Regions from separate parts of the Fundicoccus sp. Sow4_H7 genome, predicted to be linked through region 1. Evidence: predicted binding sites of a transcription regulator. Region 1 holds the regulator's gene; the other holds the start of a gene.

Region 1 (11,823 bases):
CAAGCTGGATGTGCCACTTAGGTGATTAAGTGGCCAGAAAACTCAAAAAGTTGGCCAATTAAAAAGCACAATGGCGAGTATGTCCACTTTATCAGCCCTCCTCCACACCTGCTCCCTCACCAAACTAAAAAAACTCCTACAAGAGGAGTTTGGCAGTGATATTTAATTAAAAAAGTTAAAAAAGTTGAAGCGTTTCTTTTTGCTGGCGGGTGCGATTGGTTTGCGGCGGCTAATGTGATCGCCGTTAAAGATGTGACGGGCATTTTCTTTGAAATGGCGCGTTGTTTCTTCACCAAAATCTTTAGTCAGCTGATCAAAGGCGGCTTTCATATTAAATGGGCGGAAGTCTAAATGGTGGACATCGGATGCAATAATATGAACTAAGTTGGCTTTAATCATCTCACGACTGATGTTTTGCAACTCTTCACCATAGTAGCCAGAATAGCTTGAGCTGGTAATTTGGGCTAAAGCACCCATTTCAATTAGCTCATACATTAATTGAAAGTCTTTTTGTAAGACTTGGTTGCGCTCAGGATGGGCAATGATAGGAATACAGCCCATTTGAATTAATTCTTCAAAGCTACTTTTTGTAAAAGAAGGGACCGATACGGTTGGAAACTCAATCAAGTAGTAGCGGCCTTCTGCATCCAATGGCAGCAAGTTATTAGCATAAAAATCTTCGAAAAACATTTCGGTTAAACGGATTTCTTGGGATGGATAGACTTTCATCGAAAGATTATGGCGCTCGTATTCAGCTTGTAAAAGCTCAGCTGCTTCTATCACATCTTTTTTATGGTTAACAAAAACGCCGTTACGGTGATGTGGCGTTAAGACCAAATGCTTTACACCTTCTTCTTCACCAATTCGAGCAAGTTCTAATGATTTTTCGAGTGTCTTGGCTCCATCATCAACGCCTGGCAACAAATGCGAGTGTAAATCAATAATCAACGCAACAATCTCCTTCCTTTAATCTAATTGCAAGTCCTCTTTAATATAAGAGACAATTTCATTATACGAACTATCGTAAATCATTTCATAATAAATACCATCAATCATGGCACCTTCACCAGAAAACTGGTAGTTATCGACGGTGTAGTCGGCATTTGCATATTTAGTAAATAAGGCTAGCATATCCATCAAATTCAGGTCTGTATCGATATTTTCAGAAAAAGCCGTCAACATTTGAGGTAAGTTTTTAAGCACAGTTGGTTTAACCGCTTCTTTCATGACGGATTCAATAATTTCTCTCTGTCTAGCTTGACGGGCATAGTCACCGCCAGAAGTATAGCGTTCTCTAGCATAAGCTAAGGCTGCATCGCCGTCTAAGTAAGTTTCTTCACCTTCGACAAAGTAGTAGTTACCAATTGAGAAAGTAGTTGGTGGGACCACGGTAACACCATCAACGGCATCCACAATTTCTTTTAAACCACTCATATTAACGACTACATAATGGTCAATTTTAATATCAAGCCAGCCTTCAACGGTTTCTTTGGATAAATCAACGCCACCAAAGGCATAAGCATGGTTGATTTTATCCATATAATAGCCTGGAATATTGACATAAGTATCTCTTGGGATACTTGATAAAGTGATATGTTTGTCCATTGGGTTAACAGTCATAATTTGCAAAACATCTGACCGACCTTGTTCTATTCTACCTAAATCTCCTGTATCCACACCCAGTAAAAGAATGGAAAAGCTGGGATCCGTTTGTTCTTCCTCAGCTTTAACTGAAATTGATGGTAATAAATATGAAACAACAACGAATAAACTAATAAATAACCAAGACAATCTTAATTTCATGTATTTTTCTCCATTCAAATGGTTTATCATTGTGTTGTTGAATTAGCAAATTCAATAATTTTTTCTTTTAAAGCTTTTTGCGGAGTTGCATCAAGTTCTTTGATAAATTTATTTATTTCGTCAAGTGACATGGTCATAACTTTTCCGACAATAATTTTTTCATTGACGCGACGCTTGGTCGCTTCTTCAGAAGTAATCAGTTCTTCAAATAATTTCTCACCTGGTCGTTTACCTACTTCAATAATACCAATTTCATCAACAGTATAGCCAGAAAGTAGAATCATTTTCTTGGCCAGATCAAGGATTTTTACAGGTTCTCCCATATCTAAAACAAAGACTTCTCCACCTTCAGCAAATGTCCCCGCATAAATCACCAGGCGACTTGCTTCCGGAATGGTCATAAAGTAACGAGTCATTTTAAAGTCGGTAACCGTAACAGGTCCACCTTCTGCAATTTGTTTTTTGAATAATGGAATCACACTTCCTCGACTTCCTAAAACATTCCCAAAACGAACCGCACAGTAAGACGATTCACTAACTTCGTTAAAACCTGTGACGATTAATTCAGCTATTCGTTTGCTTGCACCCATTACATTCGGAGGATTCACCGCTTTATCCGTTGAAATCATCACCATTTTCGGAACTTTTGCCATATCGACTGCACGAGCCACATTGTAGGTCCCTAAAATATTGTTTTTCAAGGCTTCTGTCGGATTTATCTCCATCAGTGGCACATGTTTATGGGCTGCTGCATGGTAGACAATATCAGGTTGTTCTGTTTCAAAAATTTGTAATATCCGATTGTAATCTTGGATATCCGCAATGATCGGCACATATTGAATCAAATCATTTCGAATCGAATTTAACTCACGGTTGATGAGATAAATAGAATTTTCTCCATGCCCAATTAATAAAACTTTGGCTGGGTTAAAACGACTCACTTGACGAGCGATTTCGGAGCCAATCGATCCACCCGCTCCTGTAATGGCAATAACTTTACCTTCAATTTCTTTATGTAAAGGTGCCTCATCCAAAGCAATTTCGTCACGTCCTAATAAATCGGCAATATCAATTTCTTTTAAAGGAGCATCATTTTGATGGATTCCTAGTAAAACATCTTCCACATCAGGCATTTTATAAACTTTAATCTTTTCATCATTACTTATTTTAATGATACGTTCATACTCTTCTGGTTTTAATGAAGGGATGGCAATCACCGCTTCATTCGCTTTGTAATCCACAATTACCTGGTGAAGAGCCTCTAGGCCACCAACGATCGTAACCCCACCAATTTTTTGATGACGTTTTGCAGGATCATCATCCAAAACAGCGACAACATTCATCCCTTCTGGTCGACGACGGTAGTTTTGCATAAAAATAGAACCACCATCACCTGCCCCAATCAAGACAACTTTTCGTTGTAAATCAGTTCCATCACTATGATAATTCCGGTACAAATAAATAATATACCATAAAACCCGCAAGCTAACCGCAAGCAATGCACTAATCATAGCGGATAGAAATATAAACCGCAGTGATATTTGTTTAAAAAACAGGGCATTAATTAAGCCAGTTGCTGTAAAGGAAAAAATGATAGTTGCAAAAAGATACACATAATCAAGCACGCCGTGGTAGCGTGTGATACTTGAACTCATCGGAACAAATCGTTTTACCAGTAAATAAATAAAATAAGCTAGAAGAATGTAAACGATTATAAATCGAAAAGATAATTCAATTATACTTAAGTAGAGTAATTTGGCTAATAAAGTACCTATTGCAAATATTGTTAAATCGGCAAAAAGCCAGATGGATTTTTTCTGAAATGGCGTTAGCATTTCCACATATTTAACAATTAACTTTGATAAATTTAATTTTTCATTCATTTCATAACCTCGCAACTTAAAATTTTTAAAACTAATTGACAAAACGTTAAATCAAACGGTTATAGCAAATATTTATTTCATTATACATGATTTTAGTGATATTTAGTTAAAAAAAATTAATTATTTTCATCAAACAGAAATTTTTGCAATAAATTGTAGATGAATTCATAATAAAACAAAAAACCACCGTATTGAATTGAATCAATACAGTGGTTTTGAATAGTAGTATTTATTTGGGGGAATTACATCATTCCGCCCATGCCTCCACCCATAGCTGCGGCAGCGGCAGCATCATTTTCAGATGGAATGTCAGCTACAACCGCTTCAGTCGTTAATAATAGAGCAGCAACAGAAGCAGCATTTTGTAAAGCTGAACGCGTTACTTTAGTTGGGTCAACAATACCCGCATCAATTAGATTTTCAAAGGTATCTGTTGCAGCATTGTATCCAATGCCAGCTTCTGAACGGTGAAGTGTATCCACGACAACTGATCCTTCTTTACCAGCATTGTAAGCAATTTGACGAATTGGCTCTTCTAAAGCACGAACAACGATTTTCACACCCGTTGCTTCATCGTCTTCTGCTTGAATGGCAGCAACCTTATCAATCACATTAATATAAGCCACACCACCACCAGGGACAATACCTTCTTCAACGGCAGCACGTGTTGCATTTAGCGCGTCTTCAATGCGTAATTTACGTTCTTTTTGTTCCGTTTCAGTTGCAGCACCAACATTGATCACAGCTACGCCGCCCGCTAATTTAGCGATACGTTCTTGTAATTTTTCACGGTCATAACTTGAAGTGGTTTCTTCAGCTTGTGCACGTAATAATATCACACGATTTTCAATAGCAGCTTTTTCTCCAGCACCTTCGATGATCGTTGTTGAGTCTTTCGTTACATTTACTTTACCTGCATGCCCTAAGTGCTCTGGCTTCGCATCTTTTAATTCGTAACCTAATTCTTCAGAAATAACAGTTGCACCAGTTAAAATCGCAATATCTTCTAGCATTTCTTTACGACGGTCACCAAATCCTGGCGCTTTAACTGCTACAACATTTAATGTACCACGTAATTTGTTTAATACTAGCGTTGGTAATGCTTCACCATCGATATCTTCAGCAATAATTAATAATGGGCGACCAGATTGCATCACTTCTTCTAATAATGGCAAGATATCTTGAATGTTACTAATTTTACGGTCTGTAATAAATATCACTGGGCTTTCTAAGTCTGCGATCATTTTTTCATTATCGGTTACCATGTATTGTGATAAATAACCACGGTCAAATTGCATACCTTCAACAACCGATAACTCTGTTTCAATCGATTTAGATTCTTCGATGGTAATCACACCGTCTTTACCTACACGTTCCATGGCGTCAGCAATTAAACGACCAATTTCTGCGTCCCCAGATGAAACCGAAGCAACTTGTGCAATCGATTCAGTTGAATCAACTGGTTGAGATAATTCTTGTAAAGCTTCAACCGCAACTTTAGTTGCCTTTTCAATTCCACGACGAACGCCAACTGGGTTCGCACCTGCTGTAACGTTTTTCAAACCTTCACGTACAATTGCTTGTGTTAAAACAGTTGCAGTAGTTGTTCCGTCACCCGCTACATCATTCGTTTTTGAAGCAACTTCTAATACTAATTGTGCTCCCATATTTTCAAAACGGTCTTCTAATTCGATTTCACGAGCAATGGTTACACCATCATTTGTAATTAATGGTGAGCCGTAAGTTTTATCTAAAACAACATTACGACCTTTTGGTCCTAGAGTTGTTTTAACCGTGTTTGCTAAAACATCTACACCACGTAAGAGCGACGCACGTGCGTCTTCTGAAAATTTCAATTCTTTAGCCATTAAATAAACTCTCCTTTATATAAATAAATACTAGATTTTACTGTTCAAATTATGATAAAACTGCTAAAACATGCTTAATATCGATAACTAAATACTCTGTTCCTTCATAGGTAACTTCTGTTCCAGCATGTTGTTCAAAAATAATTTGGTCGCCAACTTTAACGCCATCTTTTTCTTCAATATCAGCACCAACAGCTTCAACTATACCTGTGTGCTTCATTTCTTTAGCAGAGCTTGGTAATAAAATACCACTTGCTGTTGTTTCTTCCACTTCAGGATATTTAACAACGATTCTTTTTTGTAAAGGTTTTAACATCTTTGAATCCCTCCGAATATTTTTAATTTAGCACTTGATACACTAGAGTGCCAATACATTTATTATAATAAGCTATCTACCTATAAAAAGCAAGCATTTAAGGCAAAAAAAATATAGTTTAAACATTCCTTAAAGGCAAAATAAAAAAGAGCCAAGTGCAAGGCTCTTTATCTTTATCTCTATCCTAATTTGGTTAATCAAAGTATTCAGAATCGTCATCCGCTTCATCCATATTACTGTCAATAAAATAAATAAGGGTTAATAATTCATTGGTTAAATCGACATTTTGAACGCGAACCGATTTAGGGACATCAAATCTTAGCGGGGTAAAATTCAAGATGCCACGGATACCTGAATCAATTAAACGATCAACGACCTCACTCGCTGTTTCTTGAGGGACAGATAAAATAACAACTTCAATTTGCTGCTCTTCAATCATCTCTTCCAAGTCATCCATCGAATAGATTGGCACACCTGAGCGAATTGTTCCTATTACTTCAGGATTTATATCAAAAGCAGCACTGATACGAACATTATTATTTTTTCTAAAATTATAATTAATAAGCGCATTTCCTAAACTACCTACACCCACAAGAGCAACAGATGTTAATCGATCTTGGTTTAGCGTCTTACCGAAAAACTCTAATAAATAATCAACATCATAGCCATATCCGCGCTTACCTAAGGCACCAAAATAAGAGAAATCACGACGAATCGTGGCGCTATCGACTTTAACAGCTTCAGCTAACTCGGTTGAGGAAACACGCTTTTTCCCTGAATTTTGTAGAAAACGTAAATATCGGTGGTAAATCGGTAAACGTCGGGCTGTGGCTTTTGGTATTGCTTTACTCATTCTTCAACCCACTTTCACAATCCAGTATTGGTTATAGTATACTGAATCAAATATATTTGTTAATAGTATACCACCCTCAAACATTTATTGGAACAAAAGTTATCTAAAAAGTTAACAATCTTTTTTAATCAGCTTTCATCTATTAATTGTCAATTGATTTGGTATAATCAACTTAGCTGTAAAGTGAAGGAGAATTATAATGATTGTATTACAAGCCAATCAACTTGCTAGACGTTTTGCAGATACGGTTCTTTTTGAAGACGTATCCTTTAGTATCCAAACAAATGACCGCATTGCCCTTGTTGGGCGTAATGGGGTTGGTAAATCAACTTTAATTAAACAAATAATGGGATTAGAACCTTTATCTAGCGGGACAATTTCCAAAGCCCGTGATGTTCGTATCGGTTATTTAGAACAACATGTCGTTATTGACTCTACACGGACTATTTGGGAAGAAATGCTTTATGTCTTTCGCGAAACCTTATTATTACGTGAGCAAGCAGCGACAGCTGCTGAACAATTAGCAACATTAGCTGAAGATCCAACTTCTATAGCTTACGAAGAAGCTCTAGCGACCTATGACCGCTTACTCATCAAGTTAGAAGAAGAAAATGCTTATGCAATCGAGTCAGAAATCCGGACCGTTTTACATGGCTTTCGCTTTTATGAAGAAGATTACGATACAGCTGTGCAATCCTTATCCGGCGGACAAAAGACCCGACTAGCATTGGCACAACTTCTCCTAATGAAATACGATTTGCTTATTTTAGACGAGCCTACCAACCATTTAGATATGGATATGCTAGCGTGGTTGGAACAGTATTTAAATAGTTACCGCGGTGCTTTACTCATTGTTTCACATGACCGCTATTTTTTAGATAAGGTTGCTAACCAAGTCATTGAACTTAGACTCAATACTTTGCATACCTATAAAGGTAATTATTCCTACTACATTGAAGAAAAAGCAAACCGACTGGAACAAGAAATCAAGCTGTATAACCAACAACAAGCAAAAATCAGTCAGCTTGAAGATTTTATCGCACGAAATATTGTCCGTGCTTCAACCACCAAGCGCGCACAAAGTAGACGAAAACAATTAGAAAAAATGGAGCGAATCGAAAAGCCTAAGCAAGATCCACGTGCCCCAAGAATTCAATTTTCTGCCAACCATAATAGTGGTGAACGTGTGCTAGCAGCAAACGACCTATCGATTGGCTATTCAGACAATCAGCCTATCGCATCAGATATCGAATTGGATCTTCGCCGCCATGACGCCATCGCCATTGTTGGCCCCAACGGAATAGGTAAAACAACCTTGTTAAAAACGATAATTGGCCAACTTGAGCCTTTGGCAGGTAGTGTCCAATATGGGACCGGCGTTTCAATTGGCTACTACGCCCAAAATGTTAATACCCTAAACCCAGACTTAACGGTTTTAGAAACCCTTTGGCGCGCCCATGATACAACCGACGAATGGCAAATCCGTAGCATTTTAGGCAGTTTTCTGTTTTCAGGTGAAGCCGTTGAAAAGAAAGTGTCCATGTTAAGTGGTGGTGAAAAAGCCCGCCTTTCTTTAGCCTTGTTAGCTACCAAACATGATAATACCCTTTTACTCGACGAGCCAACTAACCACTTGGATATCGATAGCAAAGAAATTCTTGAAGAAGCCATGATAGAATACAACGGTACCCTACTGTTTGTTTCTCATGACCGTTACTTTATTAATCGAATCGCGACAAAGGTTTTAGAAATATCGAGTGAAGGTTCCACACTTTACTTAGGTGATTATGACTATTATGTCGCGAAAAAAGAAGAACTTAACGCCATTGAAGCCTTAGAAAAAAGTGAACAAGCTAGCATAAATGACACTAATTCGAACACAACGCAAACGACCAATAAGGTCAATAAATACGAACAAGGGAAAATCCTACGCCGTGAACTAAGAAAACTCACGAACGCTGTAGAAAACGCCCTAAAAAGAAATGACGAACTGGAAGCGAGTATCGAAGCCATCCATGAACAAATGGCCGCAGCCGCCCAGGAAAATTCACAAGCAGACTTACATGACTTAACGATTGAATTAGACACCTTGACCCAGCAACAAGATTTAGCCCTTGAAGAATGGGAAATTGCCAGCATTGAACTGGAAGACTTTTTGGAAGAAAATCCAGACTTGAGAGAATAGAAAAAATCCAAACTTATGATGATAATTACTATCATTTTAAGTTTGGATTATTTATTTAGAGCTTTTCATATAAATAAATAACTTCGGTCAATAAACGAAAGCCACTTTTTTGATAAATATGAATCGCTTTGGTATTTTCTTTTTCGACAGCTAAGCGAAAAGGCAAGGGTTCCTCACACCATAACAGCTGCATTAATTGCGGAATCAACCGCTGAGCCAGCCCTTTATTTTGAAATTTCGCAGCAATAGCTAAACCAAAAAAATAATAATATTCTTCGGTTAAGTTTACCGATGTAGACCCTAAAAGTTCCCCTTTTGTATTTTCAAAAACATATAAACGATGCGTCTCATCCTCTAAGGCTCCTTCTGCATATAACAAAGCCTCCTCGTAAGAAGAATCAAAAGCTTCAGCTTGAAAACCTGCGATCGCCGCCGTATCTGTTATAGTAGCCAGCCGAATTGTAAAGGAGTCTGTACCGAGGGCGGTTGACGCAGCAGGGCATTCCATCAACCATTCCACTTCATCTTCATTCCAATAAAATTTCCGCTGCCAGTGAGGTATTTTCTCTAAGAAGTTTCGTTCACTCACAAAAACATGCTGCTCAATTCCATAAGCTTCCATCTCTTCTTTTGCCGCTTTAATTAAGCGCGAAGCCAACGATTGGCGTCGATATTGCGGATGCACAATCAGCGTCAATTCCGCATCTTCTTGGCTATCCGCATAAATCGCCAGGCAAGCCACTAGCTCATTTTGATCATAGGCGAGCCTAAACGCCGGCATTTCAGGATCAAAATTAAAACGATTATCCAAATAAATATCGCGGTATGTTCCATCATGCTGGTGGACCAACTCTTCTAAAGCTAATATTTCTTGGATTTGCTTTTCACTTAATGATTTAAAACTTTCAACACGCATCGAATGTCTCCTGATATTTATTATAATTATGCTAAATATTCTACAATAATGTCTTGGAAGATATCAATAAATTCAATATATTCATCCACTTTGACAAACTCGTTAACTTGGTGCGGCAAGGTCGGTTCTCCAGGACCAAAAATAAGGAAATCAAATGTTTTGTCTGCTTGGCTAAACTGTGCCCCATCTGTAGTGGCTGATAGACCAACAATCGGTAAATCACCTACCACTTTTTTCGCCGCTTGAATTAAGTCAGAATCTTCCGGCATATCCACTGGAAAATTATTTTGCGTAAAGGTTAATTCTAATTTCCCATCGATTTCTTCGTTAATTTCAGAAATAATGTTGTTGAACAAATCATGAATTTTCGCATTATCAAATTCAGCAATCGAACGGATATTACCTTCAAGAGCCGCGCTTTCAGGAATACTATTAACTTGTGTGCCCCCACTAATAAGTGTAATGGCGTGGGTCGTCCGCCCTAATTTCTCGCTTTCATATTGGTCAATAACTTCCGCCATCGCAGGACTAATTTTAGACATGAAGATATTTAATTGTTCAATGGCATTGATGCCCTCTTGTGGCATAGAACTGTGAGCCGCCTTACCTTTGGAAACAACTTTGTAACTAATCGAACCTTTGTGAGCAGAGATAAGTGATTTTGCTCCACTCGGTTCTGCAATTAACAAACCGTCCAAATCGTCTGCATAACCTAATTCCGTTAATTGCTTGGCCCCTAAAGTTCCAATTTCTTCCCCAAAGGTAGCTAAAAGTTTAATTTTACCATTGAACGGACGACCAGATTCCTTCAGTTCAATCATCGCTAATACTAGGGCTGTGGTCCCCGCCTTCATATCGGTTGTTCCGCGCCCATACATTTTACCATCTTCAATGACCGCATCAAACGGTGGATAGATCCATTCCGATTCATCACCTGCCGCAACCACGTCCATATGACCGCTAATAGCTAAAACCTTGCCATCTTCATTGCCTTTCAATTCGGCGACTAAATTACTTCGATTACCTTCATATTCCACAATTTCCGAGTCAATACCATGTTTAGCCAATAAATCTTTAAAATAATTCGCCACTTCTGTTTCATGGTCATTAACCGATTTAATCCGAATCATATCTTGCAAAATCGCAATTTTTTCTTCTTTATTCATCGTGCGCCTCCTAATGTATTTACTTCTAGTATACAACTTCTTTCCTAAAAAAATAAAAATCAAGCTTTGAATAAATATCTCTGCATCATATTCAAAGTTCGTTTATAATAGGAGAAACACAGAAATTAGGTGATAATCATGCTTGACCCACAACTCCAACAGTACTTTGAAAACGACATTATTCCTCAATACAAACAATTTGATGGCGCCCACCAACCTGACCATGTCTATCAAGTCATCAAAAACAGTTTAGAAATTGCCGCTGATTATGATGTAGACCTTGATATGGTCTATACCATTGCTGTTTTCCATGACCTCGGTTTACGTCAAGGACGTGAAGGACATGAACGCGCATCAGGATTGATAATCGAAAATGATGAGCAATTGAAAATGTATTTTTCAACTGAGCAAATCAAAACCATGGCTGAAGCCGCAGAAGACCATCGCGCCTCTCGCCTAGAACCACCCCGTTCAATTTACGGAAAAATCATTGCCGAAGCCGACCGTGATATTGACTTTCAAAGAGTTTTGGACCGCTGCATCCAATTCCAACTTAGTTACCATCCTGACTTTAATCAAGAAGAAAACTACGAAGCTGTTTATAATCATATGGTTGATAAATATGGCCCGAATTCTTATATGAATTTTTGGCTTGAAACGAAGAATAATAAAGAACAAATGGAAATTCTACAAACGATTTTGGCGGATGAAGATGCGTTTAAGAAATATTACACTGCGAGTTACGAAAGATTAATTGCGAGTGATCCGCTCGGATGAAATCCACTTTTCGTACGACCGCGAACCAGCCGCTCGGATGAAATCCACTTTTCATA
Region 2 (11,823 bases), on a different contig from region 1:
AGAGTCTTTTTTTATAATAAATAACGCAAAGGAGTCTCTATGAAAACATATCCTTTAATCGCTACTGCTGCTGCAGGTATCGAGTCTTTAGTCAATAATGAATTAAAAAATCTTGGTTATCACACCCAAGTGGAAAACGGCCGTGTCCGCTTTGAAGGGACAGCAAAAGATATTGCTAAAACGAATATTCAGTTACGAACAGCTGATCGCATTAAAATTATTTTTGGTGAATTTAATGCCAAATCATTTGAAAGCTTATTTGACCAAACTTATGCCCTTCCCTGGGAAGAAGTCCTACCTTTAAATGCAGAATTTCCTGTCAGCGGTAAATCCATTAAATCACAATTACACAGTGTCCCAAATGTCCAAAGAATAGTAAAAAAAGCTATCGCAAAAAAGATGATGGATTATTACCATCGTAAAAACCCTTTAAGTGAAACGGGATCTTTATATCCAATTGAAGTAGCTATTTTAAAAGACCATGTCTTGTTAACAATTGACACTAGTGGATCAAGTATGTTTAAACGAGGTTATCGTACCGAAAAAGGTGGCGCTCCTTTAAAAGAAAATATGGCAGCAGCATTGGTAATGTTAACGACTTGGTATCCAGACCGACCTTTATACGACCCTACTTGTGGTTCAGGCACCATCCTAATTGAAGCCGCTATGATTGGCCATAATATTGCGCCAGGCTTAAATCGTAGTTTTGCGGCGGAAAGTTGGGATAATTTACATCCAGAAGTTTGGAGTGAAGTACGTCAAGAAGCTAAAGCTGCTATTAATCACGATATTGAATTAGATATTTTAGGAACAGATATCGATGGTCGCATGATTGAAATTGCAAAACGTAATGCCGAAGCTGCTGGTGTCGGCAATAGTATTGAATTTAAACAAATGCAACTCAGTGACTTCCGTACGGACAAAGAATTTGGTATTTTAATCTGTAATCCGCCTTATGGAGACCGCCTGTTGGATCAAGAAGAAGTGGAAGCCCTATACCAACAAATGGGTAAGGTATACAATCAAATGCCCACTTGGAGTAAATACATTCTTAGTAGCCACGAAGGTTTTGAAACTTTTTATGGTGAAAAAGCAACTAAGAAACGTAAATTATATAATGGTGCCTTAAAAGTAGATTTTTATCAATATTGGGGTAAGAAAAAATAAACACTCATTTTTATATAAAATCACCTCAAAACCAATTGGATTTGAGGTGATTTTCAACTACAACCTTAATGCCTGCCTCGCTAAGGCATCTGCACCTAGATTTTCTTTTTCCGGAATCCATTTGACAAATGCCAAGGGGTAAGCTTGCATTAATTGAATGATTTGCATCAATAAGTTATGATAAAGTTGTTTTTTGACGAATTGTTTCTCAAGGGATGACGCAACAATTTTACTGTCGGTATGAATGACAATTAACTGTTGCTTATCTACTTGACGCTGATTCAACTCTTCTAAGGCATGAATAACAGCTAAAAACTCTGCTTCATGGTTATCATGCAAATTGTCAAATGATTTTCGATAAATAACATGTTCGTCGTCAAAGTAAAAGTGGATACCAATACCTGCTTTTTTTGTTGAAAGCTGGTAGGCTCCATCACAATAAATTTTTATCAAGTTAACACCTCAATAATTGCTAGGATGTGAAATTAATGTCAGACCGTATTGAATTACCCAATAATGCTGAGAACTTCTATCAAAAAGCCATTGCTTTTTTACAACGTCAACGCTATGAAGAAGCTATTGATGCGCTTAAAAAAAGCTTAGCGATTACTTTCAGTGTAACAGCATTTGATGAATTAGTTAAGTTATTTCTCTTTTTAAAACAATATGAACAGCTGGGCCAACTTTGGCAAGAATATTTTCCCAATAAAAACGATCGTTTTCAAGATGAAATGGTGCGTTTCTTATATGCCATCAGCGTTCCTTATTTATACTCTCTAGATCACGCTATCATTGAATTATATCAATTGCGTGATTATACACTTGAACATAATCAGGACACTGACCACTACATTCAACTATTGAATGAATGGCAAAAAACCAAAGAAATACGTGATGTTATCGCTCAAGCGCCTTCTGAAGATAAGCTCATACAACTTGCGCAGACCATGAGCCAGGATGGTCCTCTTGGGTGTTTAGTCCAATTAAAGAAAATCTACGACTTGCCGATTGAGGAAAGCAAAGGTCTGCTGAGATATTTATTAAAAGAAGTTGGTTTAGAAAATTTTGTTAAAAATGATATCTTGCATTATTTGCTGAATATAGGCTACAAGGGTGACCTAGCTTATAATTGGTTCGGTGTAGAATCGACGCTATCGATGAGCGAATTACAAACTTATTATCAGCAAAATTTCTACAAAGATACTCTCAAAGCGATTCAAGACTATAGTCAGCAAAAAAATCCTCATTTGGAAACAGAAATCATGCAACATTTCAATTTGCACGCGATGATCTACTATCCATATATGACCCAAATATTTGCGACGCCTAATGATTGGCTTGTCTTATTTTTACAGCAAAACCAAATGGACAACCTATTGGTTATGCCCGAATCTGAACTAGCAGAATTTTATTTTCAAAAAGCCGTGAATGAATTAGAAAAGATTTTAACGATTTAAAAAAGCGACGGATGTTATATCACGTCGCTTTTTCCTATTCTTCAAATTTGATATCCGCATCTTCTTTTTGTGGCGGTAATGTAATAAAACTTTGAATGTCTTTGAAATTTACAATTGTTTTATCCTCACAAATATCGCGCATCAATTCATCGGATTCTTCCCAATAAATATCTACAACCGCACTATTACTTAATAACTTAGTAATAATCCCCTTCATTTGACTATTTCGAAATGTAAAAGTAATCTTATCGCCGATATCCGGTCGAATGGATTCTTTTACTTTTTCAATCATGTCTAAGCCTTCAGCATAACCTACTTCAAGAATATTCGCAATCCGTGACTTACTCGTACCTCTGCGCAACTCTTGCTCAATAATACTACGATTAGTTCCTGTTACTTTAACGTCCATTGAAACCCTTCTTTCTCAATAATGGCCCAGTAAACATTCTACATTATCTATTATAACATATTTTCAAAAAGAAATCAGATGAGGATTTTTCTGATATTTATTTAGGTTTTATGACGTTTAAAGCACGCGCTAACGTTTTTAATCGTATCGGTAAGGCGGGTCCTTCGTCGCCATCAACGTTGGTCAAAACTTCATCCAGGTCGTTGATAGCTTCTTTTTGAATTTCAATGTCAAAAGATGGACTAGAAGCGATATATAAATAGTCTGATTCTGATGTACGGTCGCCTCCCATCAAAACCGCCCGAATGACATCAAGAGGGGTATCACCTTTTACTGCAATGAGATGCAACAAACCATCGTCATAGCTTGCATTTGGCATCATGTTGCCAAAACTAGCAATAGATTCTGTTAAACCAATTAAAATCAAACTGGTTTGTAGATTTTTAGTTTCACCTTCAGCATTTGTAATTACTAAAGGTAAGCTTTGTTGTTGGAAAAAGGCAGAAAAACCATCTTTTAAATAGGCTAAGAAGCCTAACTGGTTTTTATCCTCCGAATCAGTATTCATAACTGATTCAGAAATTGAACCCATAGCGACCACATTGATAAACTTTTGATCATTTATTTGTGCAATATCACTTTGAATAATTTCAATATCCTTAAATTGTTGAATCGCCTCATCTGGGTTTTGCGAAAAACCTAACACCCGTCCATAATCATTGACCGTTCCAAGTGGTAAGAAACCAAAAACGGGTAAGTGTTCATTCTCAAACACACCGTTGATCGTCTCATTGACAGTTCCGTCCCCTCCTAAGCAAATGACCGTATCGAAATTGTTTTTGTTAGCCTCTGCCGCAAACCTAAAGGCGTCTCCTGCTTTTTCAGTTAAGAAAATCTCGACACGAGCTTGATACTTCTCTTCTAATAAATATCTCAATTGTTTCGCATAGTCTTCTGCTAAACCGCGCCCTGAACCAGGGTTTGCAATTAATAATATAGTTTCCAGTTCTATTCCCCCCTTTTCAATTTATTTTAACATACGACATTTGCTTGTGCGAATCTTTGTCATCAGATTGAAATAAGATACCCATCACGTTAATGGCTCTTTAAGTTTTTGTGAATTTTATCATCATATTGAGTTTTTTTTCATTAATTCGTATAATATGTATAGTTATAATGAAAGATAGTAGCTTGCAACTACAAGGAGGAAATATATTGGAAAAAGAATTTAGAGTTTTATTATTTTATAAATATCAACATATTAACGATGTTGAACGTTTTGTGAGTGAGCACTTAGCCTTTTGTAAATCAATCGGTTTAAAAGGACGTGTATTAGTTGGTTCAGAAGGAATTAACGGTACGGTTTCTGGAACCATTGAACAAACAGAAAAATATAAAGACTATATTCATAGCATAGAAGGTTTTGAAGATCTATGGTTTAAAGAAGACGAAGCTGACGATTATGCCCACAAAAAAATGTTTGTGCGCCACCGTGAAGAAATCGTTGCTTTAAATTTAGAAGATGATATCAACCCATTAGAACTGACAGGTAAATATTTAAAACCTGCTGAATTTAAAGAAGCATTATTAAGTGATGATACCATTGTTTTAGATACACGTAATGACTATGAATATGATTTAGGTCACTTCAAAGGGGCCATCCGTCCAGACATCCGTAATTTCCGTGAATTACCAGACTGGGTTCGTGAAAACAAAGAGAAATTTATGGATAAACGCGTGGTGGTATACTGTACAGGTGGGGTTCGTTGTGAAAAATTCTCTGGTTGGATGTTAAGAGAAGGCTTTTCGGATGTTGCCCAATTACATGGTGGTATTGATACTTATGGTAAAGATCCAGAAGTACTTGGGGATTTATGGGAAGGTAAAATGTATGTGTTTGATGAACGCATTGCTGTTGATATCAACCGTGTTAACCCGACTGTTATCGGTAAAGATTGGTACGACGGGACACCATGTGAACGTTATGTAAACTGTGCTAACCCTGAATGTAACGAACAAATTTTAGCTTCTGAAGAAAATGAAGCAAAATATGTTCGTGGTTGTTCAGCAAAATGTCGTTGTCACCCTCGTAACCGTTATGTTGCTGAAAATGGTCTATCCACTGCTGAATGGGAAAGTCGTTTAAACGCAATTGGCGAAACACTTAATGTATCAGAAACAGCATAAGATAGATTAAAACTATTTGGAAAGTAGGTGAATGAATGACAAAGGACAATCATAAAAACAATCCAGATACAAGAAAGCAAACATCTGATTCTAATTATTATGATGTCTCATTTGATTACCCAGGAAATACAAATCAAGAAGGTCATTCAGACCGGCTTGAATCGCCAAAAGAACCAGCGACCATTTCGACATCCTTTAAATGGGATAATTTTTACGATGAATTCAAAGAAAAGCAAGAACAAGAATATCAAGTAAGCCAAAAACAAAGTCAAGCTGTTGTAGGTGAAGACAAACATAGGCAAGAAAACAGTTCTAAGAAGGAAGATGTTAAACTTTCACAAAAAGTTAGCCGTTCACTCCCTCCTAGAGACACAGCGAATAAAATAAATATAAATCAATCTAAGAAAGACCTGGCAGCTGAAGAAAAGCTGACGAATCAAAACAGACAAAAAAATGAACAAAACCAAGCAAGCCGTCCATTACCGAAGATGACGCCAAAAACGTCTGTGATGTTAGATCGATCGATTCGGCATGCGCGTAAGTTATTCAATTCCTTAATTGAAGAGAATACAACCCCCACACATAATCCTTATAAAGACGATGTAGTGGATGATTACTTTAAACGTAAGGAAGATGAAGCGACTTATCTTCAAAACTTAAAAAATGAAGAACATAAACATCGCTTAGATGAGTTTATTAAGCAAAGCAGCTCTTTTAGCAATCAATATCAAAAGGATAAAGCTGAAACAGCTGATACTGAAAAAACAAAAGTAACTTCAACTGAACAAGCTGCAACGGTAGATCGTAAAGAAAAAGAAATTAGACATGACACTATAAAAGAACGATCAATAACAAGGTCTGGTCCTGCTGCAGATGAAGCGACTCAAGAGTTTGCAGCAGCTACAGAAGCGACTAAGCAAGTCAAACAGATAAAGCAGCTTCTAAAAGTGGATTCAACGGACTCGGTTGACAATTCAAGCAAAGAAGAACGATTTAGCCAACCAATGATTGAATCAGCTAAGGATTCAAAAAAGACAGAACAAGTCAGTTCACCGCCTAAAAATATAGAACAATCAAGTAAACGAAAAGCTGACCTCCCTTCACCAGAAGATATAGCCTTTGAAAGAGAGCGACGTCGTAAAGCTCGGATTGCCCAATTGGAAAACTTACATTCCGAAGAAGATATTAAACGGACCTATCAGTCTAATTTCCGTAAAGAAGCCTTATCTAATGAAAAACAAAGCGCTGCAAAGCAAAAACAGGTGGATCAACCCCTTATTCTGAACGAGGATGATCTTGAAACCACTAAGGTTATTCCAGCCATTTCACATGAAGCTGAAACAGCTAATGATGACAAGCATGCGACTACCAAAATTATTTCGCGAAAAGCCCTGACACGTAAAGGGAAGTTAACGGACAATACCGTTTATCTTGATACGTCAGAATTAAAAGAAGCCATGCTAGCTTCAACAAAAAATATTTCAAAAAAAATAAATAATTCTGCTGAAGAAGCTATCATTGATTCTGAACCTGCTTTACGATCTGAAAGCGTAAAAGCTCTCCCCTCACCTAATCGATTTAAATTTTGGCCGTTTAAACGACGTGTCACGCATAGTGATGATGTCATGGTCACACAAGCAAAGGCGATTGTAACGGAAAAATCATCTGATAACATTGTCGATATTAGTTCGAAAGATGCACAGATTAGTGATACCACTGCAACAGTTACACCACTTATTGTCGAAGTGCCACAAACTGGTGAGCCTGTAAGTGCTCAAGATGTTGTTGTAGCATCTGCTAAAAATGAAGACTTAAGCTTTAATGGAAGTTCAATCATTAATGCAACAGACCAAGATCAAACGATATTATCTGCTAAAGAAAAAGAAAAATTAAAGAAAAAAGAAGAGAAAAAAGAGCGTTACTCCCTATCCCATTTAGATGGTAAAGAAAAGGCGATATTTAGTTTCAATGTTTTCTTTAATGTTTTAAGACGACTTGCATTTTATTTAGTTTTACTCCTATTATTTGCAGGTGCGGGGGCTGTAGGGGCTGCTGCGGGATATTTTGCTTATCTAGTATCAAATACAACACCTCCTACAGAAACTGAAATGGCAGAAGATCTCCACCGCTTAGAGCAACAAAGTGTGCTCTATTATGGTAATGGCGAACCTATTGCAAGCATTCGTTCAGATGTGGTAAGAACAGCGGTTGAATTAGAGGATATTTCTCCCTATATTATCGATGGTTTAATTGCGACAGAAGATGAACATTTCTATGAGCATCCTGGTATTATGCCAAAAGCCATTATTCGTGCTGCCTTACAAGAAGTACTGGCTCCTGGAACAGGAACTGGTGGGTCTACGCTTACCCAGCAATTAGTTAAGCAACAAATGCTGAGTCACGATGTTACTTTTTTTAGAAAAGCGAATGAGATATTGCTGTCCTTAAGGTTAGAAAATTATTTTGATAAAGACGAAATTTTAGCTGCCTATCTCAATGTTTCACCATTTGGACGTAATAATAATGGCGATAATGTTGCCGGTATCGACAAAGCTTCTGAAGGTATTTTCGGCATTAACCCAGATGAAGTGAATTTACCGCAAGCGGCATTCTTAATTGGTTTACCCCAAGACCCTTATAATTACACCCCATATGATCAATATGGAACGATTCGAGATAATTTACAGGCTGGAATTGACCGAATGCATGAAGTACTATTCCGTATGTACCGTGATCAAAAAATTTCAAAAGCACAATACGAAGAAGCCATGGCTTATGACATCACAAAGGATTTCTTACCGACTGAACCACGTGAGGAAGAACGTCAAACCTATCTTTACCAAGCCATTATGAATGGTGCTATTGAACAATTAATGCGTTTAAATGTACAAGACGATAGCGCTATTTGGAACGACGTTAATGCTGATGTTGATCGTTATAATGAATATTATTTAGAAGCTGAGGAACAGTTGCGTACCGGTGGATATCGCGTATATTCTACCATTGATCGCGAAATTTATGATCAGCTACAAATCTCAGCTCAAGAATATATTAATGATGTCGCTGTAAGTTATGACGGTGTTTATGAAGATCCTGAAACTGGCGAACAAACCTATTATATTGAAGATATACAAAATGGACTTGTTGTTATTGATAATAAAACGGGTCGTGTCCTTGGGTTTGTTGCTGGTACAGACTATGAAAATAATCAAATTGACCATGCCTTTGGTATGCATCGTTCTCCTGGTTCAACAATCAAACCGTTAGCAGTATACGGACCAGCCATTCAACATAATATCATTACCCCTGCATCTGTGATTCCAGATACGGCTTACGAAGTAACCTATCCAGATGGAAGTATATGGACACCAACCAATTATGGTTCTGTTGTAAGTGGCGAAACGATGACAGCTCGCACTGCACTTTACCGCTCAGATAATATTCCGGCGGTTCGTATTTACGAAGAATTACTAAATCGTGGCATTCCAATCATTGATTACTTAAATCGTATGGGCTTTGATACCGTTGACTCTTATACTGAGACAGATACACAGAACCTTTCATTCTCATTAGGTGGGGTATCAAATGGTCCGACTGTATTTGAAGAAACAAGAGCCTTTACAACCTTTGCCAATAATGGACAGTATATTGATGGTTACTACATTGAACGAATTGAAGATTCATATGGCAATATCGTCTATCAACATGATAACGAACCGATTGAAGTCTTTAGTGAAGATACGAACTACCTAATCGTTGACATGCTTCGTGATACAAATGTTGAAGGAACTGGTCGAACAGCTGGTTCAGAAATGGCTATGGGCGGCGATTGGATTGCTAAATCAGGTATTAGTGAATACTCAAAAGATGTCTGGTATATAGCTTCTACACCTGCCATTACCATTGGTTCTTGGATTGGCTATGACAGCCGTTATTACGAATACACCATTGATGTTAATGATGGCTATGACCGTGAAAGTGTCAGAAGTCAACGTTACTGGGCTCGTGTTGTCAATGATTTATATGCGCTACGCCCTGAAATTTTTGGGGTGGATCAAAGCTTCCAACAACCGGCATCTGTTCAAGAGCAAACCATATTAAGCCGAACAGGTACCTTACCTGGTAATATAACCGTTGGTGGGGTTTCACTTAATATTTCGCAACCCGTCACCACTGAGCTATTCAAAACATCATCCCCTGCGCCTAACCTAGAGTATAACTTTATGATAGGTGGAAATGACGAAACACATGCCAACTTCTGGAATAGCTATATTGCAGAAGAACGTGAACGTCAAAGACAGGAATCCATCCAACGTCAACAACAAAATAGTAGTAGTAGCAATGAAAATGGTGAAAGTTCTTCTAGTGATGAAACATCCTCTAACTCAGAAGATGAAACAAGCCCAGATGAATCACAAACCGAAGAAACTCCACCTCAGTAATTTGCAATTAGAAAATGAATCAAGCAGTCTTCCGATAATTGGGAGGCTGCTTGATTTTTTATTGTTTCCAAAAAGGCATTGAATCAATGAACTCGACACAACGAATGGCATCAAAAGGAATGCCTTTCTTTTCAATCAGTACGAGTCCCTTACTAAAGCCTAAAACACGCCCTTTTCGCTCGATATACTCTTGGTTACTATCAAGTTGATTCAAGGCTAGCCAAACTCGGTAACGGCTCTTATAGGCCCGTTTTAAGGTTGCCTCTATCTCATCTGGCTCCTGTTGAATAGGTGCTTGATAGCTTTCGCGATAAACACTACTCTCACTTTCTAAAACCGCCCGATGGTCTGATAAAATCATTCCTTGCCATTTCATCATGCCACGATCGTGGTATTCTTCATATTTCATTTTGTTCTATCCTTTCTAAGCATGATGCCCACCAATCAATTTTGAACGTTCAATCGCTGTCGATCCTCTTTGTAAACTATTAGCATAAATTAAACTTTCATAGCCATAATTGTCGCGAATTGAATCAATAATCAAATCTAGTTGCTCACGATTTTCAATCTCATGCGGATCTTCAAACAAATTTAACTGCATCCCCTGCTTAGGACTCAATTTTCCAACCGCTACACCTATCACCCGTACAGGGCCTCCTTGATAATACTTTCGAAACAATTGAATAAATAAATTCTTCAATACCCGTCGTTGGTCGGTCTCATGAATTTTTAATTGATGTGAAAAATTTTGAAATAAGGCTTCTTCACCATGACTAACGGATAAACTAATTTGCCCGGTTACTTGTTGTTGCTTGCGCAAGCGGGTCGATAATTGATCCACCATCTCCAACAAAACAATTTCCACTTCACGTTGCAGATGGTAATTACGTGGCAACACTTGATTGAGCGAGAGCGAATTGCTTTTAGGCTGATACTTATTTTGAAGTTGACTTAAATCAACCCCATTAGCATGGTAATAGAGTTCTTCACCAATCACACCAAAATATTTTTTAAGTTTCTCAATACTTGTATGTGCAAGATCATAAATCGAATAAATACCTATATGGTTGAGGCGCTTTTCCATTTTTGAACCGATGCCCCAAAAATCACTCAATTTATCGATTTTCCAAACCGTTTCAGCCACATTTTCATAAGACCAATAGGCAATATAAGGCGACGTATATTTTGCATCATTGTCTAGAGCTAACTTAGCCAGTAACATATTATCACCAATACCAACACTGGTTGGTATGCGATAAGTTTTCCAAATCTCATTTTGTATTTTTCCTGCAATTTGATAATTGCTCCCAAACAAAGTATGGCTATAACTGACATCTAAGAAGCTTTCATCAATACTATAGGTATGAATATCTGTTTCGGCTACATAACGCTTAAAAATAGCATTAATTTGACGATTACGTTTAATATATAAGCCCATCTGGGGTGGTACAATTTCAATGTTATGGTAATGCGGAAACTGAAAGCGACGACTCCCAGTTTTAATCCCATACTTGGCTTTAACTGCAGGTGAAGCAGCAAGCACAAGTCCACCTTGAGAATTGCCACGCGACATGACAACCAGCTCTTTTGTCATCGGATGATAACCGCGTTCTGCACATTCGACACTTGCAAAAAACGACTTGCTGTCAATACATAGGATGGATTGTCTTGGAAATTGTGTATAATCTAACACAATGCTCCCCTTCTTTCATTTAAATTAATCCCCTAACAAAAATATACGAACATATGTTCGATTTGTCAAGAGTTAAGTTCAAACATTTGAACTTAAACGCAAAAAAATCTCTTAGCTTGCTTATTTATTACAAGCTAAGAGATTTAAAATGATTAAATAACACCATCTATAATCTATAAAATTGCATTTTAGTATTAATTTCAAAACTCGGAATCTAACTCGCTAACCTTGATTGGCAAAAACAGTTTAAATGGTTGATACAGGTCATGAACACTTTCAAATCGTTGAATCATATTAATCTCCGACTGATCTGCATCTTGTTTAGCAATTTATAAAAAAAGCGGGCATAATCCGACTGGAGCACAGTTTCCATTTCTAATAAATTTCCTGTGTAATCAAATGAAGCCATTAACATATCAGCAACATCTACTGTAAAGAAATAAGGTAAATTAACGGTGATGATTCGAT

What was found. Region 1 encodes Rex, which represses fermentation and respiration genes when NADH is low (regulators of the CRP and FNR family bind a similar motif). Its sites were predicted from a motif close to TTGTGAANTANTTCACAA; they were not measured.
Region 2: a site for Rex is predicted at 4,148-4,165, ahead of trhO (oxygen-dependent tRNA uridine(34) hydroxylase TrhO). Genes of this name have one in related genera too.

The regions. Positions count from the first base shown of each region.
Region 1 is NZ_JBQKME010000009.1:69,553-81,375, reverse strand. It holds gene ACTQ54_RS09410 (tyrosine-protein phosphatase) at 163-948, opposite strand; gene ACTQ54_RS09405 (LCP family protein) at 967-1,803, opposite strand; gene ACTQ54_RS09400 (polysaccharide biosynthesis protein) at 1,830-3,686, opposite strand; gene groL (chaperonin GroEL) at 3,929-5,554, opposite strand; gene ACTQ54_RS09390 (co-chaperone GroES) at 5,604-5,870, opposite strand; gene ACTQ54_RS09385 (redox-sensing transcriptional repressor Rex) at 6,064-6,723, opposite strand; gene ACTQ54_RS09380 (ABC-F family ATP-binding cassette domain-containing protein) at 6,923-8,908, shown strand; gene ACTQ54_RS09375 (GNAT family N-acetyltransferase) at 8,964-9,824, opposite strand; gene ACTQ54_RS09370 (ArgE/DapE family deacylase) at 9,851-10,990, opposite strand; gene ACTQ54_RS09365 (HD domain-containing protein) at 11,129-11,767, shown strand.
Region 2 is NZ_JBQKME010000004.1:2,999-14,821, reverse strand. It holds gene ACTQ54_RS05265 (THUMP domain-containing class I SAM-dependent RNA methyltransferase) at 40-1,167, shown strand; gene ACTQ54_RS05260 (ribonuclease HI family protein) at 1,225-1,620, opposite strand; gene ACTQ54_RS05255 (hypothetical protein) at 1,656-2,624, shown strand; gene ACTQ54_RS05250 (DUF2187 family protein) at 2,659-3,033, opposite strand; gene ACTQ54_RS05245 (diacylglycerol/lipid kinase family protein) at 3,131-4,021, opposite strand; gene trhO (oxygen-dependent tRNA uridine(34) hydroxylase TrhO) at 4,249-5,220, shown strand; gene ACTQ54_RS05235 (transglycosylase domain-containing protein) at 5,256-9,662, shown strand; gene ACTQ54_RS05230 (hypothetical protein) at 9,721-10,071, opposite strand; gene ACTQ54_RS05225 (Y-family DNA polymerase) at 10,087-11,355, opposite strand; gene ACTQ54_RS05220 (hypothetical protein) at 11,645-11,823, opposite strand, start outside.